Regions from separate parts of the Paenibacillus sp. JZ16 genome, predicted to be linked through region 1. Evidence: riboswitches for the same ligand, from Rfam matches in the RefSeq annotation. Region 1 holds a riboswitch; the other holds the start of a gene.
What was found. Region 1 has a riboswitch for cyclic di-GMP ahead of BJP58_RS11935 (transglutaminase-like domain-containing protein). Riboswitches for the same ligand answer to the same signal wherever they lie in the genome.
Positions count from the first base shown of each region.

Region 2: another riboswitch for cyclic di-GMP. It lies ahead of BJP58_RS04110 (non-ribosomal peptide synthetase); the one in region 1 lies ahead of BJP58_RS11935 (transglutaminase-like domain-containing protein).

Region 1 is NZ_CP017659.1:2,650,703-2,658,214, reverse strand. Features, by position in the region: gene BJP58_RS11945 (carbohydrate ABC transporter permease) at 1-782, opposite strand, end outside; gene BJP58_RS11940 (ABC transporter permease) at 795-1,748, opposite strand; cyclic di-GMP riboswitch class I at 2,019-2,105, shown strand; cyclic di-GMP riboswitch class I at 2,163-2,251, shown strand; gene BJP58_RS11935 (transglutaminase-like domain-containing protein) at 2,265-3,065, shown strand; gene BJP58_RS11930 (collagen binding domain-containing protein) at 3,275-6,991, shown strand; gene BJP58_RS11925 (SDR family NAD(P)-dependent oxidoreductase) at 7,111-7,512, opposite strand, start outside.
Region 2 is NZ_CP017659.1:932,197-939,708, forward strand. Features, by position in the region: gene BJP58_RS04105 (AraC family transcriptional regulator) at 1-1,119, opposite strand, end outside; gene BJP58_RS04110 (non-ribosomal peptide synthetase) at 1,524-3,683, opposite strand; cyclic di-GMP riboswitch class I at 3,889-3,983, opposite strand; gene BJP58_RS04115 (hypothetical protein) at 4,558-7,380, opposite strand.

The DNA of each region.
Region 1 (7,512 bases):
ACGCCCATACTCGCTGCATTCTTGGCGAGTGCATCGACATTGCTCATTAAGCTGTTGAGCAGCGCTTGCAGGGAATACAGGTTCTGGTTGTCGATATACAGCATCGATTGAAACCAGTCGTTCCAGTAAGCAAAGCAGAGAAACAATCCGATGGTGGCGATGACGGGCAGCGAGATCGGCATAATGATCGAGAAGAAAATTCGCAGCTGGCTCGCGCCGTCGATTTCGGCTGATTCGATCAGCCCGTCGGGAATCGTGCTTTTAAAAAAGGTTTTACATATGATGACGTTGAACGATGAAACGGCGAGCGGGAGAATAAGCGCCCAAATGCTGTCTTTCAGTCCCAGTAAATTCGTGTTAATGAAGTAGCTGGATACCAAGCCGCCGTTGAATACCATCGGGATGAATACCACCCAGGTGAGAAAACCCCTTAGCTTGTAGTTGGGGCGAGAGAGAACGTAACCCATGGAAGCGGTCAGCAATACGCCGAGCACGGTACCGACCACGGTAACGAGGGCGGATACACCGAGGGCCCGCAGAATCATCGTTCCCTGCTTGATGATGTAAACGTAAGCCTCGGCTGACAAAGCAACCGGCAGCAGATGATATCCGGTCTCACGGATGGACTCCTCACTGGAGAAGGAGATGGACAGAACAACGATTACAGGTATGACGCAGAGCAGGGCCAGCATAATAAATACCAGGTTGAAGAACAGGTTGACGGCTTTGTTTGTACGGTTAAACTTCTCAAGGCCCGTCTCGTAATTGGTTTTTGGTGTCATCGTCTTGCCTCCTTACATCATCGCGCTATCGGGATCGATTCGACGAACAATCCAGTTAGCGACCAGAATCGTAGCGCATCCCAGAACAGACTGTACAAATGCGGCTGCGGATGCCATCCCTACGGTGGCGGTTTTCAGTTGTTTATACACCATGACATCGATGGTGGTCGCCACGTTGAACAGTGAATTGGAGTCTCGCGTGACCTGATAGAACAAACCGAAATCGGTGTAAAATATGCGCCCTACGGCCAGGATGAACATCATGACGATCACCAGCTTGAGCATGGGCAATGTTATGAATCTCGTCTGCTGCCAAATCGAAGCGCCATCAATAACAGCTGCTTCATAATAGGTGCTGTCGATGCTTGTGATGGTTGCCAAATAAATGACCATACCATAGCCCAGGCCCTTCCAGACATTTAAGAGAATCAAGAAGAATGGCCAATATTGCGGCTCCATATACCAGTTAATAGGATCGCTGCCCATACTGACGAGCATTTGATTGACAATTCCTTTGTCGAAGCTTAAGAATGCCCAGCCTACCGCAGATACGACCACCCAGGATAGGAAATAGGGGAGGAACATCATCGTCTGATAGACTTTGCTGGCTTTGCGGCTGTGGAGGAGGCCGATCATGATCGCGAATAGGACGGGCAGAACGATCCCCAGCACAATAAACACAATGTTGTATCCGATCGTGTTTCGAATGATGATCCAGGCGTCATTCGACTTGAATAGGAACTCGAAGTTTTTGAGGCCGATCCAAGGACTGTTAAACACATTGCTCAAAAATCCGCCGCTAATCCTGAAATTTTTAAAGGCGATAATGATCCCGAACATCGGCAAGAAACTAAACAGGATGTACCAAATCGTGGTCGGCAGCGCCAAGAGGGTTAGCTCCGTATCCTGCTTGTGCCAGCGTATTCGTAAGCGCTTTCGTTTTTTGGGTTCGGCTTGTGAGCTCATGTCTGTCACTCCTTACGGTGTTATCTCGCTTGTCGTGCACTTGTTAGTTTTATTGTATAAGAGGAAGATTCGATGCTTCCAGATAACAAACTTGATACTATAGTCAACAAACGTTAGATTCGAAAGATTTATTGCTCTATTGTTCGTTAATTAACAAGAGCCAAACGTTCAAGGTTAGACGCTCTGTGGGACCTAAGACAATATTCCAAATTTTAATTTTTTTATTGATAGAAATGGATATATTTGATATGATGTATTCACAAAAGCTACTCACGATAACGGCAAACTTGTCGAAAGGCAAGGACGCAAAGCTACAGGGTCTTCTTGACGAAACGTCAATGACAGCCAGCTACCGAACGAAGACGCTTTTTTTGTTTTTTTGGACAAACATCCACTGAATCCTGTGAAACTCTAATACGATAATGGCAAACTTGTCGAAAGACTAGGACGCAAAGCTACAGGGCCTTCTTGACGAAATGTCAAATGGCAGCCTGGCCACCGAAGGGGAGTTACAGCATGCGCAACGCAATGTTCGCGATAATTGGACTTTTTGCGTTACTGATATGGGCTCCGGTTGTACAAGCTGCACCATCTGAAGATTGGCTGGGCTTGGAGGAACTGGATCGTGGAGCAATCGTCATTCGATATGACGTGAAAGCAGGCACCAAAACGAAGCTCATGATCGGAAAAGGTCAGGATCAATATACATATGGGCTTTCGAGGGCCAAGCAGCAGGAAGTTTTTCCACTGCAGATGGGCAACGGGAACTACAAGATTTCCGTGCTGGAACAAGTCAGCGGCAGCAAATACAAGATCGTACAGGAAGCGGCAGTTAAACTTCAACTGACGAACAGCAGCCAAGTGTTTTTGAACTCTGTACAAAATGTCGATTGGAGCGAAGAGGGCAAGGCTGCTCAGCTTGCGAAAAAGCTAACCCGCACTGCTCACTCCGACAAGGAAAAAGTACAGGCTGTCTACGAATATATCGTCGGGACGGTTCGGTACGACAACGCTCTGGCATCCAGCAAGCTGACGGATTACCTTCCCGATAGCAACCGCACGATCGCTGGACAAAAGGGAATGTGCTACGATTACGCCTCCCTGTTCGCTTCCATGCTCCGAAGCCTCGATATTCCGGCAAAGCTTGTCATGGGAACCTCGGAATACGTCGATGTCTACCACGCCTGGAATGAAGTATATTTGAACGGGCAGTGGGTAACCATTGACACAACCGTCGATGCAAGCTGGAAAAGCAAAGGAGCCGGATACAAAATGATTAAAGATGCCTCCAGCTATTCAGCATCCAAATACTACTAATTAATGCGTAGCAATAAAACTAAGCTTTGGACGATTATGTCCAAGGCTTATTTCGCTTGTATAGAAATTGTATAGTTTTGGCCGATATAATGCAGGAAGCCCGCTGGGTTCTGAAGGAAAATACAGACACCAATGAATCGTGCGCCCGTAACAGGTCTTGAAGATGATGGCTCGTGAAGTCCATTATTGGCATGCATTTTGATAGAAGCATGGGACGAATCAGCGCACGAAAAAGTAAGATCGGAACCGAATATTACGAGGGTAATGATAAGATTGAGGGAGAGATTATGAAGAAAAAAGTAAGTGGAATTGTTGTGGCGCTGCTGCTTCTGTTTCAAACCCTATTGGGCACATTTGCTTGGACGGCGAATGCGGCGGGGAGCGAGCAGCCATCAGCCGCTACTGTGCAGGAATCAGAGACTGGCGTGCAGGAATTAGAAGTTAGCGAGCCAAAGACAGTCACGGATGACGTATATAACACGCCAGCACCAGCAGTCGACATGGAAGGAATACTAACCAAAGTCGTATTAACCGATGTGAACGGTACCGTGGTTGATGCGGTGTATAATCCGGACAGCAGCCTGGACATCGGTGCAGCCGTTAATCTCAGCTACGAATGGGAGCTTCCGAACGGACATGGCTACAAGAATGGGGATATATTCACTTTCGAGCTGCCGACGCAGTTTGAGATTTTTACGGACATTGACGCACCGCTCCTTGCCGGTCAAGGCGAAGTTGGCCGATTTACGGTTGATCGGAACGGGAAAGTTGTGATGACCTTCAACGATTACGTGGAGAATCATTCCAACATCAGCGGCAAGCTGGAAATTCGCACAGAGTTTAAGAAGGAAGTTCTTAAAGGAAGCACTGAAATCATTATTGCATTTCCGATAAAGGGCGGGGTTCAGACCATCATTGTGAACCTAAAGCCGCAAGGCGGAAAGCTGATCGAGAAGCAAGGGAAAGCGATCGGCAAAGATCAGATCGATTGGACGGTCCAGATCAACAAATCATTGGATAAAATCAAGCACGCGGTTCTCACAGATGAAATGCCTGAAGGCTTGGAACTCATCGCGGATTCCGTAGAGGTTTATAACCTGCAGGTTAACGGTGACGGCTCAGCGCTTCTTGGTGATAAGCTGGACGCTGGCAAGTACACCGTCCAAACGGGCGGCGGCGGCAAACTGGAGCTTGCATTCCAGGATGAGATGATCAGCAAAGCCTACGAAATTCGCTTTTCGACGAAGCTTATCGGTCAACAGTCACGGTTTGAGAATACCGCTGTCCTGTCAGGCGAAGGGATGGAAAATGCCCAATCGACGGCGACCGTAACGGTAGATCGCGGCCAATTCTTGAATAAGTCGTATCGCCAGGATAAGGATACCGGAGTCATTACTTGGACGGTGAAATACAATTTCAACGAGAAGAAGATTCCGAGCGCTCAAGCCGTAATTACGGATGAATTTAGTGAGAATCATACCTGGGATGCCGATTCGCTGAAGGTGTATAACGGGAATTCGACGAATGCCAAAGACCTGGTTTCAGAAGAGGATTATAACGCTGTAGCGAAAGGCACGAACGGATTCGAGCTTCAATTCAAGCAGGATATCGATTCGCCTTATACGATCGTTTATCAGACGATGCCGGTTGACCGCTTGAGCTCCGAAGGTCAGGAGGTCAAGAACAGAGTTGTATCGGGTGATGCATTCAAGGAAGTAGTGGCTCCGGGTTATGGAAGCCGTGCTCTGGTGAAAGGAAATACTAACATCGATTTCGCCAACAAAAAGGCAAAGTGGAAGATCACGGTCAATGGCGATAAAAAGCCGGACGGCACCAAATACAGCATGGAGAAGGTAGTCATCACGGATACGTTCCCGCAAGGCGGACTCGAATTCGTTCCGGATTCAGTGACTGTAAAAGCGGACGGGAAAGTCGTTCCAGAGGGCGATTATAAAATCGTGATCGATGATGTACGCAACGGGTTTGTCATCGAATTCTCCAAGATTGACGCCACTTATACGATTGAATATGAAACGAAGTTTAACATCGGCTGGCTGAAGGATCGCAAACGGGACTTTTTGAACAGAGCCTCGATGACATGGGTTGAAGAAGGCAAGAGCAGAGGGCCGATTGAGCGGGATGCAAGCTTCTCCGCTGACGATTATACGAAAAATAACGGCGGTAAAGACGGCAGCTACAATCCTGTCGACAAAGAAGTGACGTGGAATATCAAGATGAATTATAATCTCGATTCGCTTAACGAAGCGATCGTAACCGATGCCCTGAAGCACCAGCAGAAGCTTGTGCCGAATTCGGTCAAGGTATACGAGATGGAGTTGACCGGGGGACGGAATGGCGCTCAGAAGGGCTCGCTAGTTCCAGCTGAACAATATGCAGTGACTGAACCATCAGAAGCTAACGGAAACCAGTTGTCCGTTCGGTTTACCAGCCCGATCTCATCAGCATACTGGATTGAATTCAAAACATCGCTGGAAGACACATTGATTGTCAACAAAATCGACAATACCGCCGTACTGCTGGATGGCAGCGCTAAAAAAGCGACCTGGAACGCCAGCGTAACGATTCCACACGGCGGCGAATATGTGAAGAAAAGCGGCGCCCAAAATGGAAACAAAATCGACTGGGTGATTCGAATCAATGAAGGTCAGTCGCATATTTCCAACGCTAAAATAATCGACTATCCAAGTGCGAACCAAATCTTGATCGAGGATTCCTTCAACTTGTATACAACCAAGATCGACGCAAATGGAAAAGCGGAAAAAGCTCAAGAGCTGACAAAAGGGAAGGATTACACCTTAAACATTAATAGGCTTGAGGGAGATCAAGAGACCTTCGAATTAAAGTTCACGGGTGATATCTCAACGGCTTATATTTTGGAATATCAGTCGTTCGCTATCGCTGAAGATAAAGAGGCTGTTCAAAATAAGGTGGCTCTTGAAGGAGATCAGCTGAAGACGGAGATTCGGGAAACGACGGAAGAGGTTATTGTCCGTACTTCCTCCGGCTCAGGTTCGGGAGGCGGCGTAACGGGCAGCCTGGAAGTAACGAAGGTGGATCAGGATGATCAGACGAAGCCGCTGGCGGGAGCAAAGTTTGCGCTTTACGACAAGGCAGGCAAACGAACACCGATCGTAAAAACCACCGATGAGGAAGGCAAGATCCTCTTTACGAAGCTGCTCTACGACGAGTATATTTTGGAGGAGCTGGCCGCTCCAGAAGGATATAAAATCGAGCAAACGACGTGGGACGTAACGATTGATTCCAGCATCAAGGATCAAGGCAATGTGAAGAAAATGATCGTAACGAACCGCAAGGAAGAGCCGGTTACACCTGACGAGCCTACGGATCCGACAGACCCGACAGACCCGGGTAACCCAGGGAACCCAACAGACCCGGGCAATCCGACGGATCCGGGTAACCCAGGGAACCCGACCGATCCGGGCAATCCAACGGATCCGGGTAACCCAGGGAACCCGACCGATCCGGGCAATCCAACGGATCCTGGTAACCCAGGGAACCCAACCGATCCGGGCAATCCAACGGATCCGGGTAACCCGGGGAACCCAACCGATCCGGGCAATCCGACCGGTGAAGTAGAGGTGCCAGACGAGGATGTTCCAAGAGGCGAACCAACAACGCCGCAAACGCCTCAAACGCCTCCGACAGAGCCGGAAACACCAACCGTTGATATTAGCGAAGAGGATATTCCGCGAGGAGGCGTCGAGCCTGAGCCTCAGAAGCCGGAAGCACCAGCTCCATCAGAGAAGACCTCGACACCGCAAACGACGGTTCCGATGCTTCCAAAAACCGGTGAAGCGAGCCCTTATCCATTCTATTTGGCTGGCCTCGGGTTGATCGCTTTCGGTGTATGGTTAGGTCGCAAACGGATAAAAATGAAACCATAACGTCTCACGCTATACTTCGGCTCTTCTTGTCCAATGATCTGGGCAAGGGGAGCCGTTTTCCATGTTGGGGATTCAATCCCGTCCATTAGGCTTGTTCGGAGATCAGATCATGGGGCGAGTTATATCCCTGTTTCTAAAATTGTCTCCGTTTGATTCAAACTGGTCAACGCTACACTAACCTCCCATAACTGTTTCCTATTTTCATTGTTATAAGAAAGTTCGGATGATTTTATTTGTTTGGTACCTTCAAAATATTTCCCTGTCGTTTGGTTAAACTTGCTATCGGTTACTAGAGCAGCCAATGCTTTCCCGGACTGACGCACCGTATTCACGTTAGGGTAAAATAGCGTTAAAACAGGCATAAGATAGTTCCAAACAAATCTCATAATCGGCGTATAGCTTTGAGCAAGGCCCGTGCCTGGCATCATTCCCGGATCGAAAGCATTTACGGTAATATTCTTTTGGGTTTGCTGCTTTATTCGATTGGCCAACTCGTAGGTGAAATATAAATTACATAACTT
Region 2 (7,512 bases), 1.7 Mb from region 1:
ATTCAGTATGGCGGCTTCCTCCTGCCACTCTTCCAGACTCATATCGGTTTGTCCCTCAATCAGCTGATGGAACAGATACCTTGTCCGCAGATGAAGATCTTCCTGGTATTTTTCCTGGTATTGCCTGGACTGCTCCAGGATATGATCGAACGCCGACTCAATAAATGCGAACTCATCGGGACTGCCTTTCCATAAGCCCGCGCCCCTTACAGGCAGGGAATAGTCGCTGAATCGCTCGGCGATCCGCTCGATCGGTCTGGCATTGCGCCGAGTCACATAGATCATCCAGATGAATCCGGCGGCGATCATGAGGAGTCCGATCACAAACCACAGATTATAGAGTTCTGAAATCGTGTTGACATATCCGCCATTGATGAGACCGCTTCCATATTTCCAACCGGTGTAGTCCGAGGTATATTCCGAGAAGAGCTCGGATTCTTTAACTTTCGCCTCACTCCCGAACAACAGCTGACCGGAAGCATCTTTAACCTGGATGAAGCTGACCTTGGATTCGTACATATTCTCCGTCAATTTTTTCAGCGAATCCGCCGAAACGTTAACCACGATCATGCCGAGATTATTTTTCATGTATGGCGATCCCCGCACCAGACTGACCACCTGTTTACCGCCAATCATTTTGAATTGCTCGAAACTGCGCCCACCGGTCCACTTTGGAGTCTTCGACACCTGATATTCTTCGATAAATTTGCGGTCAGGATATGAACCGATATAAGCGTTGGTTGCATCACTCAACACATATCCGTCCGAATATCGCACCAAGTAAATGGAATCGATCAAAGGATAGTAATTGATCAATTCCTTAAGCTTTTGCACGGCCCTGATGTTGATGTAGGCATCACTTCCTGAGTTTGCTTTAAAAAAATTGTTCAAAGACTCGCTGTTGATACTCTCGAGGACGATCATATTATCGATCACTTTGAGCGAGGTATCCACGATCCGCATCGCCTGTAGGGACAGCGTCTTATTGGCATTCAGCGCCTCGCGACGGCTTTGCTCACTGAACATTTGAAAGAAAACAAAGAAAATAAACGTGATGACAATCATAAATACCGGCATGTAGGACAATAGTAGTCGTTTAAACCATGATTTGCGCATCATAACCCCGCCCCTATGTAATGTGGACATGCTTTTGTATTAATGAATTATACAACGGGGGGCAATCCCCTGTCGGTTGAAGTAACTTTAGAATAATTTTGATGATAATCCGACAGTGGCGGAAGGAGCAGCAAGTTTAAACTCCTCACAAAAGAAAAAGCAGTCAACCTTTGTTTTAGGGTGACTGCTTGCCGTCATCATACTTTAGCCTTGACTTCACTTTATCTGTTTTGTTCAATTTTTTCCTTCCTTGCTCCCTACCCAAATTAGTGTGCTCCCATCCATCATTGGTGATGACTGGACGATAAACATCGATAGATCGGGTCAAATGCGGTCTCGATTTGCTCCACATCCTTGTACAGCCAGATCTTTTTAAGCATTTGCTGCGTTTCGTTTAGCGGTTCGTCTCAGTTGACGAGCATCGGACGAAGAAGATCAGGGTCCGGCAGAGCTTTTTTATCGACTTTCCCGTTAGGGGTAAGCGGCAAACTTTCCATCTGCACCACAAGTGAAGGCAGGAAATATTCAGGCAAATTCCGGGCTAAATACGCCTTGACTTCCGTTTCGGACAACACCTGTTTCGCAACAAAATACGCACATATTATCGGATTTCCACTTCCGTCTGCTTTGACGGCTACCGCGGCTTTCGAGATTGCGTTGTGTTCCAATAGCCGGGTCTCGATTTCTCCCGGTTCCACTCGATACCCTCGGATCTTTACTTGATCGTCGATTCGCCCGATCATTTCGATATTGCCATCCGGCAGCCACAGGGCCAAATCCCCCGTTCGATATAACCTTTCCCCGAGGAGCGGATGTTCCACAAACTTGGCTTCTGTCAATTCCAGCTGATTCACATACCCCCGCGCGATACCGTCTCCTCCGACGCAAAGCTCTCCTACTACTCCGAACGGCTGAAGCTTCAACTGTTTATCAAGAATATAAGCGGATGAATTGCATATTGGTCTGCCAATTGGAATGGTCGATTCGAAATCACGTTCGATCGGGAAGTAAGTGGAGAACGTCGTGTTTTCCGTTGGACCGTACATATGGATCATCCGCAGATCGGGGCACCTCTTCCTTACGGCATTTACGTGCTTCGGCGATAACGCTTCTCCGCCGATTAGCAAGATGTCTAACGTACGAAAGGCGTCTGGGTCCTGTTCGTCCAGATTATGGAATTGAGCCGTAGTCAGAAACCAAGCCGTAATGCGGTGGCCGATGATGGTTTCCTTCAATTTGTAAAGGTCAAATAGGTCCGTGTCCTTCATCAAATACAAAGTAGATCCGTTCAAAAGGGATCCCCAAATTTCAAAGGTCGACGCATCGAATGTTATTGTACCGGTTTGCAAAATTCGATGCTCCTTGGAAAAGTTGAAATAATTGGTATTCTTGACCAGTCTTACGATGTTACGATGCTCAACCATGACTCCTTTCGGTGTCCCCGTTGATCCGGAAGTATAGATGATATAGGCTAGACTTTGCGAGGTTGCTGCAGATATCGTATGGGGACAGCTGTCAAGGCTTAGCTGCGCGTTGTCCCAATAAATTACTTTTCCCTCAAATGCTATGTCAGGCTTCCAACTGGAAGGAGCCAGTAAAAATCCCGCTCGACTGTCCTTGAGCATATATTCGATTCTTTCGCACGGAAAATCGGCTTCGATGGGCATATAAGCGCCGCCAGCTTTCAATATGGCTGTAAGCCCGACAATCATATTGACAGACCGATCCGCGACAATCCCAACGACGCTCTCCGGCTTAATGCCGTGATCCTGCAGTGCTTTTGCAAGCTGATTCGCGCGTTCGTTCAATTCCCGATAGGACATCTGATGGTCCTCGGTCATGACCGCCGGGCGATCGGGGGTTAAACGGACCTGTTCCTCAAACAAGTAATGGACCGTTTGGCTGGAAGGATAGTCCGTCTTAGATCCGCTGAAAGCCTGAATCTGTCTCTCCTCTTCTTCCGACATCATACGTATGTCGGCAATCACCTTCTCGGGGAAATCAACTACTTCATGCACGATTCGGCTCAAGTGGCCGCTCATCTGCTCGATCGTTTCTTTTCTGTAGGAGCGGGCCGAATATTCAAGGTGTATCATGATAAATTCCTTCTTAAAAGCCGTCAAAGCAAGCTCAAACGTCCCCAGCTGATCGGATTCATAAGGAGTGGCATTGGCGTTTTGCCAAGTAAACGCCGCTTTGATGAACGGGTTGCCGCTCAAATTCTTTCGCATATTCCGATCTTCGAGTGCTTGCATCGTGGTATGCTTGACTTCTATCAGAAACTTACCTAATGGCTTATGTACAGTAGGAGAGTAACGTATAGGAAACATCTGTCTTTCCAACAGATACCCAATTACAGGATCATCCTCGCCGGTATATTTGGCAAGCAGGATCGCATAACAAGCCATAAGTGCCATATCCACAGTTATTCCGAAATTGAACGCAAGTTCATGGAGTTTTCGGGTCGTTGCAAAATCAAGGGAAAAACGAACCTGGTTTCCTTCATCGTCGGCCCATCCCCCCCTCGGCAATTCGTCAATTGATACATCACAAGTCGTTTGTTCCATGACCATCAACCTCCCGGATAATCGATTCATTAATGTCTGATTGTTAACGAACAGAAAAATCCTCTTCGCATTCTGCGATCAAGTAATGTCCCCCTTCAACCCCAAACTAGTTTTTTATAGCGAAGCCACCGTTGTTTTTTGGAACGTCAAAAAAACCCCTTTCTTCAATTCAAAATAATGAATAAAACGGAGGTTTCCCGTTGTATTCGGCAACTGGCTGGCATTGCGGTCGCAGTAGATCCCACATTAGCCCCTATAGCTTTGCGTCGCCACCTTTCGGTGGGTTTGCTATTGTCGTACAAAAATAGTATTTAAATTGTAAACCATGATTATATTATGTATTCGATTTACAATTACTGTATCTTGTTTCCAAATGAAAATCGATAGGTCTTTTGTTCAATATTGTCTTTCAAGAATGGTTTTGATGATATTGATAACCCTCATGAAACACTAGGTCGTGATAGTTAATCTTTACTAATTTTTTCCACTCCTCGCCTTCACTACACTTCACTTAACTATGTATTAAAGCTATTCTGTTCAAAAGAAAGGCTGCGATTTTCTGTAATTACTTGGATATTAGATGATGGCTGATCAAGAAAATAGTTCTATTTTTTAACTTCACTCCTATATCCATTGACCTAATTGCGACAGCAGGAATCATCAAGTCCAATAACTTTTGCCTCCTGTCAAACAGGACTAAATTACCATCTATAACTGGTAAGGACATTTCGCTTCCGATCAGAAAACTTTCATAAGTTCAACCCACTTGGTAATTCCATCCTTCAAGTTCCCGGTCTAATGGATCACTGGATAATAAAATAAAGAGCCGTTGTCCAGGACAACGGCCTCATATTGCTATATGTCATGAACAGTTTTAAAAAGGTCCGGTTATTTTCACCTTGATTTTATTGGATTCAACTGTTACCCCGTTCAATGTAATTCGAATCGACAACTCGGCTTGCCCCGGATGCTTGGCGATAATCTTTCCTTTGGGGTCGATCACCGCCTTATCCGGACGGCTGCTCAAATACTCAATGTGAGCGCCGGATAACTCCTTAGTCGTTCTTCCTCTCTCAAGGAAGACTTCGTAGGAATAACCGACCTCATCTCCGGGGTGAAGCTGGAGCGATTCAGCCTCGAGCTGTACTTTGTCCAGCGGCATGACCAGATTCGGGTCGCTATACTTCATCAGCTCGCTGCCATATTTGAAATAGAAGTTGCCAAAGTCGTCCTGCGCCAGCTTTTCCGCATTGCTCTCCAACAAGATGGACAGCGATTTGCTTGCTGTGTCAATCTTAAACATCTTGCTCGTATAAGTATGGTCAGCAACATATCCCGTATAAATGGTACCGTACACATTGCCGTCCGTTCCAATGGTCAATCGAGGATTGCTGTGTGCATAATCTGCTGTAGGAAACATATCCTCACTGTAAATAATCTCTTGGCGTTCCGTATCATAGATGAACAGAGCCCCCAGCGCCATTCCCCATATGTTACCGTCCGGGCCCCATATCAAAGAGGTTACTGCTTTTTTGCCCGGAACAGGTACCTGTTCCAGCTCTACTCGGCCTGATGCTGTATCGTAAATGGCAAGTTTCCCCTCTCCGCCGGTCATCGCGCCGGTGGCCATAAACAGCTTTCCATTTTGGTAAAGCAACGAATTGATCGAATGACCGGATATAATGTCGCGCTTCACATCAAACTTTCCGGTAACAGGATTGTAGACGGTAAGTGCCCCGCCTGTTTTGCCTGCAATTGGATAGGAACCGATGTATAACAGGTTTTCTTCCTCGACCCCGAGCATGGCTACGGGCCGGTCTTGCTCCGAACCCAACTGACCAAGCCGCAGCGGGTTATTCGGTTCTGATGGGTCCGTCCGGTTCCAAGGTTTGGCTGGATCGTATTCAAAGAGGGTCGCTCTAGGATAAACGCCGAGATACATCTTTCCGTTCAATGAACCGAACCCTTCGACTTGACCGATTTGAGGATAATGCTTGGTCTCGTTACGGGTCGGCGAGTAAATTCCCATTCCCCCGCCTGAAATGAAGCCCGAAGACAGAATCTGCCCGTCTGTGCTCTTCCCGATATTAAACAATTCCACAAACTGTGCCGGAAACGGAAGCTCCGGCGTCTCAATCAAACCGGTTTCCAGATTGTAATAAAATGCCCTGCCGCTATTTCCGGCCAATCCGACCAAGGTCCAGCCCGGATACTTTGCCTGATCCAGCTGAACATAACCAAAAGCGACGCCTGCTCCTTTGACATCCACGCCCAGCGAGCCGTAAACCCCCGTATTCACATCATACGAATAAAGCGACCACTGCTGCCCGCCTCCCGGGAGAGTCTCATAATAGGTGTAGAACACCGTTTTGCCGTCTGGCGATATTGGTGAGAATCCCCGGGCATTATAGGCCGTATTTTTATTTACGATCCAGCTGGAGGTATCGGGATCATAGACACACATAACGGGTCCTGGATCCACGCGCACGAAAAGTTTGCCCCCTGCATACCGGAGATCATAAACCGAAGTCATGCCGTTAAATTCAGGCGGATGAAGCGCGGTGGATGTTCCGCTTGCGAGATCGTATTGATAAAGCTTGGCGACATCGGCTCCCCCCACATAGATCACTTGACGATCGGAATCGTAAGCAAGGCTTCGGATATGAGACTCTTTCGAAGAAGTCTTGAAGGATTTAAGGATTCTGGTCTGGTCGGATGCGGGATCATATTCAAACAGCGATTGGGAATATCCTGTTCCGCCATACACTTTGCCATCTTCCCCGGCTACAAGCGTCCAGATCACGGTATCGGTAGGAACCGGTTTGCCGATCGTCCGCAACGTATCCTCTGCCGGATCATATTGAAACAACGTCCCGTTCGGCGTACTGCCGATGTATACCTTTCCGTCGGAGGCTGTCACAATCGCCCAAGCTGCCGATACGTTGCTTCCGTCAAGCGCAACCAGTGGATGAGTGGATTTCACTTCTTTCGAAGCAACATCCATTACGATGAATTGTGCCGGATCACCCTGTGCGACCGTAAACAAAGCATCCTGACCATTCTTGTCTTTACCGAAGGCTGCCGTCATCAGGGTTAGACTCGACGATTGCGGTCCCAAATTCGTTAAGTACGGTGAGGACGCATGCGTTTGCAATGTGACGCTGTCAACGAAATACCTGCCGGTTTGATCGCCATTAAACTTGAAGGCGACTTTGACCTCTGCAGCATTTTTAGGTGCCGCAGCAGCCACTCTTAAACTCTGCCATTGGACCGATGGTTCATCGACCAGGCCGCTCACCATGGAGACAAGCTTTCCGTCTGCATCATAAAACCTGAGGTCTGCTTTGCCGCCTTGACCTTCATCCGAGAGCACACTTGCTGTCATGATGACATTGCCGAATGGCTGGACGGCGTATGCATCGCTGACCGCTCCGGAGCCTGCATCGGGCGACAGGCGTTCCACCTGAAGACTTCGTTTCCCATCTGCGTACACGGACTCACTTACGGTAATGGCAGCTCTGTCTTCATCGGGCTGCCAGCCCGGCAAACGTCCATTTACTTCAGAATCCTCGAAGCCGCCGTTGATCATAACGTTGGTCAATTCTTCATCTGCGGCATACGTGATCGGCATGGCCCACGGGATAATTGCGAACATCATGATGACCGTTAGGACTGCGGCAATCCGACTCTTCCACATTCTTCTCACTAAACTCTCCCCTTTACGAATAAATTTTTTTCACATTTAGTAAACGCTTTCAATACGATCTCATCTTATCATATCCCTTTATTTGTATACAAGTAAAATACATGTAAATAACATGTGGACTCA